DNA from 4 places in the Bacillus sp. AC266 genome. Region 1 is predicted to be linked to each of the others. Evidence: predicted binding sites of a transcription regulator. Region 1 holds the regulator's gene; each other region holds the start of a gene.

What was found. The regulator Rex, encoded in region 1, represses fermentation and respiration genes when NADH is low (regulators of the CRP and FNR family bind a similar motif). The targets are predictions, from matches to a motif close to TTGTGAAATATTTCACAA.
Region 2: adhE (bifunctional acetaldehyde-CoA/alcohol dehydrogenase) is a predicted target of Rex. The motif match lies at 1,960-1,977, and genes of this name have one in related genera.
Region 3: AC0IXC_RS26915 (DoxX family membrane protein) is a predicted target of Rex. The motif match lies at 1,224-1,241, and genes of this name have one in related genera.
Region 4: pflB (formate C-acetyltransferase) is a predicted target of Rex. The motif match lies at 1,786-1,803, and genes of this name have one in related genera.

The regions. Positions count from the first base shown of each region.
Region 1 is NZ_CEEDEC010000015.1:4,116-7,311, reverse strand. Features, by position in the region: gene AC0IXC_RS28695 (CPBP family intramembrane glutamic endopeptidase) at 326-1,075, shown strand; gene AC0IXC_RS28690 (YdiK family protein) at 1,072-1,263, shown strand; gene AC0IXC_RS28685 (redox-sensing transcriptional repressor Rex) at 1,293-1,922, opposite strand; gene AC0IXC_RS28680 (ABC-F family ATP-binding cassette domain-containing protein) at 2,110-3,196, shown strand, end outside.
Region 2 is NZ_CEEDEC010000002.1:457,447-460,642, reverse strand. Features, by position in the region: gene adhE (bifunctional acetaldehyde-CoA/alcohol dehydrogenase) at 1-1,764, opposite strand, end outside; gene AC0IXC_RS09850 (bifunctional cystathionine gamma-lyase/homocysteine desulfhydrase) at 2,025-3,158, opposite strand; gene AC0IXC_RS09845 (O-acetylserine dependent cystathionine beta-synthase) at 3,162-3,196, opposite strand, start outside.
Region 3 is NZ_CEEDEC010000010.1:10,024-13,219, reverse strand. Features, by position in the region: gene AC0IXC_RS26920 (DUF5068 domain-containing protein) at 1-1,128, shown strand, start outside; gene AC0IXC_RS26915 (DoxX family membrane protein) at 1,288-1,794, shown strand; gene AC0IXC_RS26910 (alpha/beta hydrolase family protein) at 1,976-3,196, opposite strand, start outside.
Region 4 is NZ_CEEDEC010000008.1:175,644-178,839, reverse strand. Features, by position in the region: gene pflB (formate C-acetyltransferase) at 1-1,675, opposite strand, end outside; gene AC0IXC_RS25805 (hypothetical protein) at 1,828-2,046, opposite strand; gene AC0IXC_RS25800 (glycosyltransferase family 2 protein) at 2,018-3,196, opposite strand, start outside.

The DNA of each region.
Region 1 (3,196 bases):
ATAATAAATAATCTCAATTTCTTTTGCAAGTAAAAAAATCATAATTTTTTCGCAAATTACTTTATGCACTTTCCTATATATCATTACTTCTTCTACTGCCTTTACTATATGAATCGTTGTTCCCACTTCTTGTATGTTACAATATGAAAGACACCCTAAGTTGTTTTCGCTAAACGTACAACTTTTTCCTGTCTCCTATTTTATTTTCAAATACTTATTTACAAAAAAAATATAATTCAAATGAAAGTTTATATCGTAGGTAGCATATTTACATGTTATCCTACCTTATCTCATACACTAGAGTTAGAAAGGATGGTTAAACCATTTGAAGAAACAATATTGGTGGATTATCGTTACATACATTTTAATGCAGTTATCTGGAATTGTTGGCTTACCACTACTCCTAAAAACAGGGCTCTATGATAATAGAGGATTTACCATGGAGGAAAAAGGTCAAATCATAACGGGACATTGGGCAATCATTAGCTTCTTTGTTGCATTATGTATCGTGCTTTGGTTACTTAGAATAGATATTCGTGACAGGCATTTAGATAAAATGCGTGTTACGATCCCAGCTACAGTTGGTTGGATTATAATCGGTATTCTCTTAGCTTTCTCTTCCCAAATAATTGCCGGTATGATCGAAATGCGTCTACTAGGAATTAAACAAGGTTCGGAAAATACAATGAAGCTGATGGAAATTGCAAGAACGACACCTTGGTTCCTCATTGTTGTATCTATAATCGGACCTATCTTAGAGGAAATCGTATTTAGAAAAATTTTATTTGGCACACTTTATAAGAGATTTAATTTCTTTGTTGCTGCTATCATTAGTTCACTTGTATTCGCGGCGATTCATTTTGATTTTACTCACTTATTGGTATACACTTCTATGGGGCTCGTATTCGCCTTTTTATATGTACAAACGAAACGCATTATCGTTCCTATAGCAGCCCATGTGGCAATGAATACATTAGTCGCTATTGGACAAATTTTTATGAGCAATGAGCAAATTCAAGAAATGATTAAAGAAGCTGAAAAAATGCAAGGCTTTATCGGAGGATTTTTAGTATGAGAAACTCACCATTGTTCATGGCTGCATTGTACTTTCTTCTTGGATGTATCTTTACACGCTTCGCCATTACGAACGTAACAGATACAATCTGGAATATGTGGACAATACTATTTGCAGTTATGGCAACAATTGATTTTAATTTGGCACTTCGCCTTATCTTAGTTAAATTCACAAAGAAAAAACAATAATAAAACGCAGAGGTCATCTCCTCTGCGTTTTATTGTGGATAATTCTTCAAAAAATAAACAAGAGTTTGTAACTCTACAGCTAAATCAATGTGATGAATCCTTATATTCTCTGACACATTTAAGCGTGCTGGTGTGAAATTTAAAATACCATGCACGTTCGTTTCTGCCAATCTATCTGCCACAGATTGCGCTACTGTAGCGGGTACCGTTAATATTGCCACTTGTATATCAGTTGATAAACGTTCTTCTAGTTCATCCAAATGATATACAGGAATGCCTCCGATTTCTGTCCCAACTTTCTCTTCACTAACATCAAACGCCATTTCAATTTTTGTATTATTGTTTTTCGTGAAATTATAATGTAAGAAAGCGGTCCCTAAATTACCTACTCCAATAAGTGCCACGCGTGTTATATCATCTTGGTCGAGTGTTTCACGGAAAAATGATAATAAATAATTTACGTTATATCCATATCCTTTTTTCCCTAACGCTCCAAAATATGAAAAATCTCTTCGAATAGTTGCGGAATCAACCTTTACCGCTTCACTCAATTCGGCTGATGAAACACGTTGCTTACCAGAAAGAGATAAGTTTTGGATAAATCGATAGTATAGAGGCAATCGTTTGGCAGTGGCCTGTGGAATTTTTTGCTGATCCATATAACCTCTCCTCTCTTCCTATCTTTATTCTTATACTTGAATCAAATACAGAAGTTTAGTACTCATGAATTTCCTTGTATAATAAAGAGAAGAAGTATTCTCTCTTTATTTTAAACTATACACTATTTTTAGTATGATTGAGAAATATAAACATGGCAAAGTTAAGAAATTATTTGAGGTGAAAACATTGATATTATTACAAGTGAATGGGCTTTCGAAATTATACGGTGCAGAAACGATTCTTGCAAACATAAAATTGGAAGTACAAACAAAAGATCGTATCGCATTAGTCGGACGAAATGGAGCTGGAAAATCTACATTATTAAAAATAATAGCTGGCGAGTTATCTCATGATGGTGGTGAAATTATAAAACCGAAAGATGTCTCAATGGGGTATTTAGCTCAAAATACCGGATTAGAAACGTCTTTAACAATTTGGGATGAAATGTTAACCGTCTTTACACACTTGCAGCAGATGGAGACAAAACTTCGAAGGCTAGAGCAAGAGATGGGAAAAGAAGAAAACTTTTCAAATGCGGCTATATATGAGAAATTATTAGCTGATTATGACCAATTACAATTAGATTATAAAGATCAAGGCGGCTATCAGTACGAAGCGGATATACGCTCAATTTTAAGCGGTCTTGGCTTCCCAGTTGAAACGCATCAGACGAAAATTTCCACATTAAGTGGTGGACAAAAGACTCGATTAGCTCTCGGGAAATTATTATTAACTAGACCAGACTTACTTATTTTAGACGAACCTACAAACCATTTGGATATTGAGACACTAACATGGCTTGAACAATATTTACAAGGCTATCCTGGCGCGATTTTAATCGTTTCCCATGACCGTTATTTCTTAGATAAACTTGTTACACAAGTATACGAAATTTCTAATAAGGAAAGCCGACGATTTGTTGGTAACTACAGTAAATATTTAGACTCAAAATCAGCTCTATACGAGCAAGAAATGAAGCGTTATGAAAAACAACAAGATGAAATTTCTAAACTGGAAGACTTTGTACAAAAAAATATAGCTCGTGCATCTACGACAAAACGCGCTCAAAGTCGCCGTAAACAATTAGACAGAATGGAAGTATTAACTAGACCATTAGGCGATTCTAAATCAGCTTCCTTCCACTTCGATATTGAAAAACAAAGTGGAAATGATGTTTTACAAGTGAAAGATGCAACTATTGGCTATTATCAGGAACCGATTATTGAACATGTAAATATGCGCTTAACTCGCGGTGACAGTGTTGCCTTAGTTG
Region 2 (3,196 bases), on a different contig from region 1:
CTTACATGTACGTTTTCTTATATCCAAAAACTTCTGTTTTATTCCATAGAATGTCGTTTCTGGGTGCTCATAGAATAACCACATCCCTTTTGCTGCATCCATAGCTGAACCGCCACCAAGCGCGATAATTACATCTGGTTTAAAGCTTTTCATCATGTCCGCACCTTTAAATACAGTTTCATCTGATGGATCTGGCTCAACTTCAAAGAAAACTTCAACTTTCACATCATTTGCATGCTTACGTAAATAGTGCGTAACTGTATCTACATAACCGTGCTCAACCATCCCTGGATCCGTTACAATAAATGCGCGGGAAATGTTAGGCATGTTTGCTAAATATGCTGTCGCATGTTTTTCAAAATAAATTTTGGGTGGTAATTTGAACCACTGCATATTCTTTTTTCTATTTGCCAACCTTTTTATATTTAATAAATGAGTCGCCGTTACGTTTTGGGAAACTGAGTTTTTCCCGTAGGAGCCACAACCAAGCGTAAGTGATGGAATAAATCCATTATATATATCACCAATTCCACCTTGTGATGAAGGTGCATTTACAATGAGACGGCAGGCTTTCATACGTAACCCAAATTGTTTTTGTACTTCTTTATTTGTAGAATGGATAACCGCTGAATGCCCTAGGCCACCAAGCTCTAACATTTCTTCGCAATATGTAAATCCTTCTTCTAATGAATTTGCTTTTACACAAGCTAACACTGGGCTCAGTTTCTCACGAGATAGTGGATACGCTGCTCCGATGCCTTTAATTTCAGCTACAAGCATTTTTGTATGTTCAGGTACAGTAATTCCTACTAATTCAGCAATATACTGTGCTGATTTCCCAACAATATCACTATTTACTGCACATGTATTTTCATTAATAACAAGCTTTTCTAATTTCTTTCTCTCTTCCTCTGTTACAAAATAACAATTATTTGCAATCATTTCTGCTTTAACATCATTATAGATTTCCTTATCTACAATGATGGCTTGTTCTGACGCACAAATCATACCGTTATCAAATGTTTTCGATAAAATCAAATCATTAACAGCACGTTTTACATGTGCCGATTTCTCTATATAACATGGTACATTACCTGGCCCTACACCTAGCGCGGGTTTACCAGTAGAATAAGCCGATTTCACCATACCAGCCCCTCCAGTTGCTAGAACGAGTGCGACACCATCATGGTTCATTAATTGTTTCGTTGCTTCCACAGAAGGTCTTTCAATCCATTGAATACAATGCTTTGGTGCACCAGCTTTCACTGCTGCATCATATACTGTTTTTGCCGCTGCAACGGAACAGTTTTGTGCAGAAGGATGAAATGCGAAAATAATTGGATTTCTCGTTTTTATCGCGATTAATGCTTTAAACATTGTTGTCGATGTTGGGTTCGTTACTGGCGTTACCCCAGCTACTACACCGACAGGTTCTGCGATTTCTATTATTTCTTCATGAGGATCTTCATGAATAATTCCTACCGTTTTATCTTTCTTTATACTATGCCAAATATATTCAGTGGCAAAAATATTTTTAATGCATTTATCTTCATATACGCCACGGCCCGTTTCTTCAACAGCCAACTTCGCAAGCGGCATATGTTGATCGACACCCGCAAGCGCCATTTCATGAACAATGTTGTCAATTTGCTCTTGTGTAAAACTTTCTAATGCTTGTAAAGCTTTTTGACCGTTATCTACTAACGTATCAATCATCTCTTTTACCTCTTGCATTTCATTTACAACTTTCTCTTTGACTACCATGTAAATTTCCTCCTATTCTGCTATCTTGGACTTCATAAGTCCCTATAGGTCATAAAAAGTCCCGATTAGCGTAAAAAAATAGAGTTACCTTCCTACATGAATCTCATTGTTTGTGAAACATTTCACAAGTTTGTTCGTGAATAATATTTCATGAATTTAATATACATGAAATCATTTCATTTGTGTATGTCTAATTTGTGAAACATTTCACAAATTAATATAATAAAAATGCACTGCTCTATATTAGCAGTGCATTTTTACTATGCTAGTGCTTGTGCCAAATCTTCAATTAAATCTTCTCCATCTTCAATACCAACAGAGATTCGAATTAATGTATCTGTAATTCCTAATTCTTTACGGCGATCTGCTGGGATTGATGCATGTGTCATTTGTGATGGAATGGAAATTAAACTTTCTACTGCTCCTAAGCTTTCAGCAAGTGTAAAGTACTGTAACTTCTCAAGTACTCTATTTAATGTTTCTTCACTATCTACATCGAATGAGATGATTGCACCAAATCCGTTCGCCTGTTCTTTTGCTAATTCATGATTTTGATGTGATTCAAGACCTGGATAATATACTTTATTTACTTTCGGATGGTTATTTAAAAACTCAGCAATTGCGCGTGAATTTATTTCATGCTCCTCCATACGAATTCCTAATGTTTTTAAACCACGAAGTAGTAAGAAGCTGTCTTGTGGTCCAAGAATACCTCCTGTTGAGTTTTGTACGAAATGAAGGTCTTCTGCTAGTTGCGGGCTATTTACAGCTACTAGGCCTGCAACTACATCACTATGCCCACCTAAATATTTCGTTGCACTATGAAGTACAATGTCTGCTCCTAAAGAAATTGGCGACTGCCAATATGGCGTCATGAATGTGTTATCAATAATTGTTAATAAATCGTTCTCTTTAGCAAGAGCGGATATTTTCTTAATATCAGTAATTTTCAGTAATGGATTCGTTGGTGTTTCCACATAAATCGCTTTCGTATTTGGGCGAATTGCTTCTACAACTTCCTCTAGGTTTGTTGTATCTACAAATGTATGCTCAATGCCGAAACGGTTTAGTACTTTTGTAATAACGCGATACGTACCGCCATAAACATCATCTGTTAAAATGACGTGATCTCCTTTTGAGAATAGCATAATAGTTGCTGTAATAGCTGCCATCCCTGAACCAAATGCAAATCCAGCATGACCATTTTCTAACACTGCAATCATTTCTTCTAAAGCTGAACGAGTTGGATTACCTGTTCGTGAATATTCATATCCTTGATGCTTACCAACTGCTTCTTGTTTGTACGTACTCGTTTGATATATCGGCACGTTTACAGATCCAGTTGAAGGTTCTCCTATGCGAATACCATGAATTAACTTTGTCTTTGCTCTCATTTTTTATTCCCATCCTTTGTATATGTCTTTACTTAAAT
Region 3 (3,196 bases), on a different contig from region 1:
GAAGATAAAAAAGCTGAAGATAAAAAGCCTGAAAATACAGCTACTAGCTCAAGCGATTACTCTAAGCTGATTTCCTATATGGAAAAAGAAACAGGTGGTAAAACAAAAGTTCTTTTTGAAAATAAGGAACCACAAGTGTATAAAGCTGAAGATGTTTCAGTAACAATGAATGGTTATACATTAGTTGAATTAAATGGATTCCATACAAACTTCGACATTCCGTTTAATCGTCAAACAGAGGGCGGAGTTATTCTTGTGAACTACAGCGTAAAAAATAGTTCAGCTAAAGATATTTATTATATGCCAGCATTGGACATGTCATTTACTGGTGCTCAGAAAGCATATAGTAACTATAGAGATTTAATTCCAACAGAAGATCAGCTACCAACTAAGCTTGCTCCAACGAATGATTACTTAGTAAAAGCAGGAGAAACTATTTCTGGTTATATCGCTTATCCATTCGGAAAAGATGATCTAGCGAAAATTTCAAATCTCTCAACGGTCTCAGTCACAGTCCCAACTGCACAAGCTAATAAAGGAAAATTTGATGCTCCAATCGGAAGTCCTGGAAGCTTTTCATTAAGTTTAAACAAACAAGGTGCTGAAAAGGTTGCAACAGATAACACTTTCTACCAAGATAAAGCTACAGCTAATAACATGGGCGATAAAAAAATGTTAAAAGAGAAATCAAGTATTAATAACAGCCAAGAATTAGGCGCTGTTAATGTTACATTAGACGGATACCAATTCACTCAATTCACACCAAATTCCGTCGAAGCTCCACGCTTTGCAAATTTTAAAAACGGTCTTGTTCTGTTAACAGTAAAATTCAAGCTTGATAACAAAGATGCTCAAGACGTTTCACTATCTCCTATAAGCTCTACATTAAGAGTGAATGATGGTACACAATATACGATTAATGAAGGTATGCTATTAAATTACGACTATAACGCTGCAGTTAAAACTGGAACATCTGGAGAATTGCTGCAAGTATATATTTTAGATCAAGAGCAGTACGAAAAGATTTGGAAAGAAAAAAGCTTTGAGATTGAGTTAGGACCTATGAGAAATAAAGAAGCTAAAGATATTTCACAAGGTAAAAAAGTTAAATTTACATTACCTAAATAAATTACTAAGTATATATTAGAAAAGGCATATAACATATGATTGTTATATGCCTTTTTTATTTTATAAAAACACCATTTTTGTTCACACTTTATCCATTGTGAATTTATTCACAATGGATATATAATAAACATGTAAATACAATACATTGGAGGGATTTCAATGGTTATCAATTTTTTAAGAACTGATAAACGCGCTACTTTCATATTATTATTTTTACGACTTTACATAGGATATGCATGGCTCGCTGCTGGAATAGGAAAAGTTTTTGGACAGTCTTTTGATGCAAGTGGTTTTCTAAAAGGAGCTATCGCTCAAGCATCAGGTGACCACCCTGCAGTACAAGGTTGGTGGGCAGATTTTCTTCAACATTTTGTTCTTCCAAACGCAGACCTATTTAGCTTTTTAGTTCAATGGGGAGAAATTTTAGTAGGTCTAGGTTTGATTTTAGGTGGATTAACAAAAACAGCTGCATTTTTCGGCATCATAATGAACCTTTCATTTTTATTAAGCGGAACTGTTAGTGTAAACCCAAACCTACTTATTTTAACTATGTTCATTTTAGTTGCAGGACATAGTGCTGGACGTATTGGATTAGATGGTTATGTTTTCCCAAAACTTTTCAAAAAAAATAACCGTGAAGCATATAAATTAAGTAAAACTGCATAAGAATAGTTCATCTTTTAAATATAAATAAGGAAAGAGCCTACATTCAGGCTCTTTTCTCATTTACACCAAAATATTTCACAGTTTGCCTTATCCGAAATGTTAAACTCAATCATATATAACCGGATAAATGTGTACGACTTTATTTCAAACACCTAAAAAGCTTAAAGACTAAAACAAGCCATTATAAAACCCTAAAACCTTTCATACTTTCTCCAAGAATATAGTGTGAAAACCACATCAAATTCTGCTTCATAATAGCCACATTAATTCCTGGCTGATCAGAACTATATGCCATTCCTTTAAAAATAATTAATTCTGTATCAACTTCCATATCCCTTAACCCTTGATATAGCTCATATGCATTGGAAGTTGGAATCCTTGCATCCTTTTCGCCATGTTGGATTAAGGTAGGCGTACAGGCTGATTTAATATACGTCATTGGTGATGTTTTCGTATATATCTCTGGATCATTCCATGGAGTATTTCCTAAATACATCCTAATAAAGTAAGGTATATCTGTATTCACATAATGGGTACTCCAGTTAGTAATTCCACCTCCAACTGAAATAGCTTTAAATCTATTACTAAATGTAGAACAGAAAGCTGATATATATCCCCCGTTGCTCCATCCCATAACCCCTACTCTATCTTTATCTGCAATCCCTTGCTCAACTAGTTTATCCACTCCAGATATAACATCATCGTAGTCAGCAATTCCCTGTTTTCTATAGTTGGCTTTTAAGAACTCATTACCATAGCCAGAACTTCCTCTATAGTTTGGCTCTAAAACTATAAAGCCTTTTTCGATAAACTGCTCAATCGGATATTTCTCATTAAAACAGTCTGAGAATATCGGAAAAGATGCCCAAGCCGGACCATCATGGATTACTACTAATAAGGGATATTTTTTGTTGGCATCAAAATCTACTGGGGTTGATAAAACACCCTTTATTTCAAAACCATCACTACTTTGCCATGAGATTATTTCCCTGTTACTTTTCAGCTTCCCTTTAAAAAAGCTATTTTCATCCGTTATTTTTTTATCGTCTAAATAGATTTCAAAGGTTTCATTTGTTATGGCCTTACTATAGGATATATGACGTCCATCCCTTGTTATAGAAGCATCCATTATAAAGCCATCTACTTTTTCACTTAACATTTCCACAGTGCCATCTTCACATAGCAACCCAATGAGATAATTAGTTTTATCCTGCCATCTAATTAAAATCCCCTTATCTGTCCACTGTAATAGCATAACCGTACTATCAAAGTTTGTTAGAGGCTGAATTACCTCTCCAGTATTCATATCATATATCTCTAATGTACTTTCTTGTATATGGTTTCTATAGTACTCCTTCTCCCTTATGCTTGCTGAGTAACATATTTTGCTGCCCTCAGGAGA
Region 4 (3,196 bases), on a different contig from region 1:
GGAAATCTCCCTCAATTTCGAAATCAACTGCAATACCATTTTCATCACGAATTGGTTTTACTTGTGCATATTTAATTGCACTTAAAGAGTCTGCTACTACAGATAATCCAGCGATACCTGTTGCCATTGTACGAAGAACATTTGTATCGTGAAGTGCCATTTCAATACGTTCATAGCTATATTTATCGTGCATATAGTGAATTACATTTAATGTATTTAAGTATAGACCAGCTAACCATTCCATTGTCATATCGAATTTACGCATAACTTCTTCATAATCTAATACTTCAGAAGTAATTGGTGCGTATTCAGGACCAACTTGTGCTTTTGACTTTTCATCTTTACCACCGTTAACCGCATATAGTAATGCTTTCGCTAAGTTTGCACGTGCTCCGAAGAACTGCATTTGTTTACCAATTCTCATTGCTGATACACAACAAGCAATACCGTAGTCATCACCGTAGTCAGCACGCATAATGTCATCATTTTCGTATTGAATTGCTGATGTTTTAATAGACATTTTTGCACAGTAGTTTTTAAAGTTCTCTGGTAATTGTTTAGACCAAAGAACTGTTAAGTTTGGTTCTGGTGCTGGTCCTAAATTATCTAATGTATGCAAGAAACGGAATGAGTTTTTTGTTACTAACGGACGACCGTCTAACGCCATACCACCGATAGATTCAGTTACCCAAGTTGGGTCTCCAGAGAATAGTTCATTATAATCAGGTGTTCTTGCAAATTTCACAAGACGTAATTTCATAATGAAATGGTCAACAATTTCTTGTGCTTTTTCTTCTGTTAAAGTACCATTTGCTAAATCTCTTTCAATGTAAACATCTAAGAATGTAGAGGTACGTCCAAGGCTCATTGCTGCCCCGTTTTGCTCTTTAATTGCTGCAAGATAAGCAAAGTATAACCATTGGAAGGCCTCTTGTGCATTTGTAGCTGGCTTAGAAATATCGAATCCATGAGAAGCAGCCATCTGTTTTAACTCTTGAAGTGCACGCATTTGCTCAGATAATTCTTCACGTAAACGCATTGTATCTTCGCTCATTACACCGCCAGTTAAATTATAATCCGCTTTTTTCGCTTCAATTAAATGATCTATACCATATAGCGCTACGCGGCGATAGTCACCGATAATACGTCCACGTCCATACGCATCTGGAAGACCAGTAATAACACCTGATTTACGAGCCGCTTTCATTTCTGGTGTGTATGCATCAAATACACCTTGATTATGAGTTTTACGCCAGTCTCTGAAAATCTTGCTAAGTTCTTTATCCATTTCATATCCATACGCTTCACAAGCTTGTTCTGCCATACGAATACCACCATATGGTTGTAAAGAACGTTTAAATGGTTTATCAGTTTGGAAACCGACCACTTTTTCAATATCTTTATTTAAATATCCTGGTTCATGTGATGTAATAGAAGAAACAATTTTTGTATCCATATCAAGAACGCCACCGTTTTCACGTTCCTTTGTTGTTAAATCCATTACTTGATCCCAAAGTTGTTTCGTTGCTTCAGTTGCTTCCGCTAAGAAAGAGTCTTCTCCCTCGTAAACGTTTACATTATTTAAAATGAAATCGCGAACATCAATCTCTGCTTTCCATTTTTCACCTTTAAAGTTTTCCCACGCGCTTTTTACATTTTCTAATACTTGAGTCATCCTAATCTCCTCCATTTTTGATTAGTACAGGACTACGTTTTTTTATATAACAGCTTACACACTTAGAATACTACTTTTTTTCGGAAGTGGACGAAATAGTTGTGACATGTTTGTGAAACGTTGAGCAAACTACTACATGCATAGTGTTAACCTCATATAAAACTCTTTAGAATTAACCCTTTCTTTAATTGTATTTTTTTGGTATTCTTATATACGAGTCCTATTTTGTAATATAAGAACGATACCCATTGTAGAGCTGTAATACTCTTATCTCCTAATCTGTTATAGTTTTTATAACAGAGCAAAAAAGTGTACATACGTTGTACACTTTTTTTGTTACCACTATAAAACATCTCTTTTTCTATTTCCATCGTAAAATCCACCACGACTGTTTGTTAATGCAATTAATTGCTCTAATCCTTCTATATGATCACCAATAATTCGAAGGACAGCTGGCGGATGACCTATTTTTGCGAAATGTTCACTGGGACGAATACGGTTCATCTTATCAACATCGACACGACTTACACAAGCGATTTCAAAACCTGAAAGTACAGCTTTAACTTGTGCTACACAAGGTGACAATAATGATTTATACCCTATTTCCTTCAAACAAGTACGACTAAACGCATTAGGTACAGCAATAAGAGAGCCTACTCCTAAATCTTTTCTATCACAAGCTAAATTTAATGCATATTTAAATGCTGTTACAAGATGAAGTGGTACTCTCAAATCTAAATAATGATTTAAATCATTTAATGCGACATCCGTTCCATCTGCAATAGCTTTTGCAAAGGGATATAGCTCACTAGCTGGAATAACAAAATCACCGTCTATAAATAAAACAATTTCTCCTTTTGCAAAATAAGTTCCAAGCGAACGCCCCACATCGTTTCCAAGTGCTTCTTTATACACAATTGTTGTTGCTCCCTTGTCTTTTGCAATTGTTGCCGTTTTATCGGACGAACCATTTACAACAACGATGATTTCAAAAGGTTCAATTTTGCGAAGCTCTTCTATAACGTTTCCAATTGTCTTCTCTTCATTTTGTACAGGAATAATTACCGATAATTGCTCTCCTTTATACAAATTAGATGTAACGCCCCACCCTTGATAAAAATCTTCAAAATTTAGAGTATGATAGACACTCTCTCTTTTCCTATTTCCATCATAATATCCTCCGCGCCCATCGCTGCCTAATATCCGCTCTGCTACAGCTTCTATATGATCACCTATCATTCGTTTTTCAGATTGAGAAAGATCCGTGCCATATGCAGCATGCTCGAATGGACGAAATTTATTTGGCGTAATAACGTCAATTGCACAATGACGACTAATTCTCCATTTACTTTGTGCTAGGCGTAGATGAGCCACAATAGGATTAACAAAACATTCGTCTCCAATACTTTGCACAACTTCCTTCGTCAGCGCATGAGGTACAGATAATAAAGAATCAATTTTTAATTCTTCACGCTCTAACATTGCATTTAATATTTGGCGCCATACTGTCACGGAGTGCGG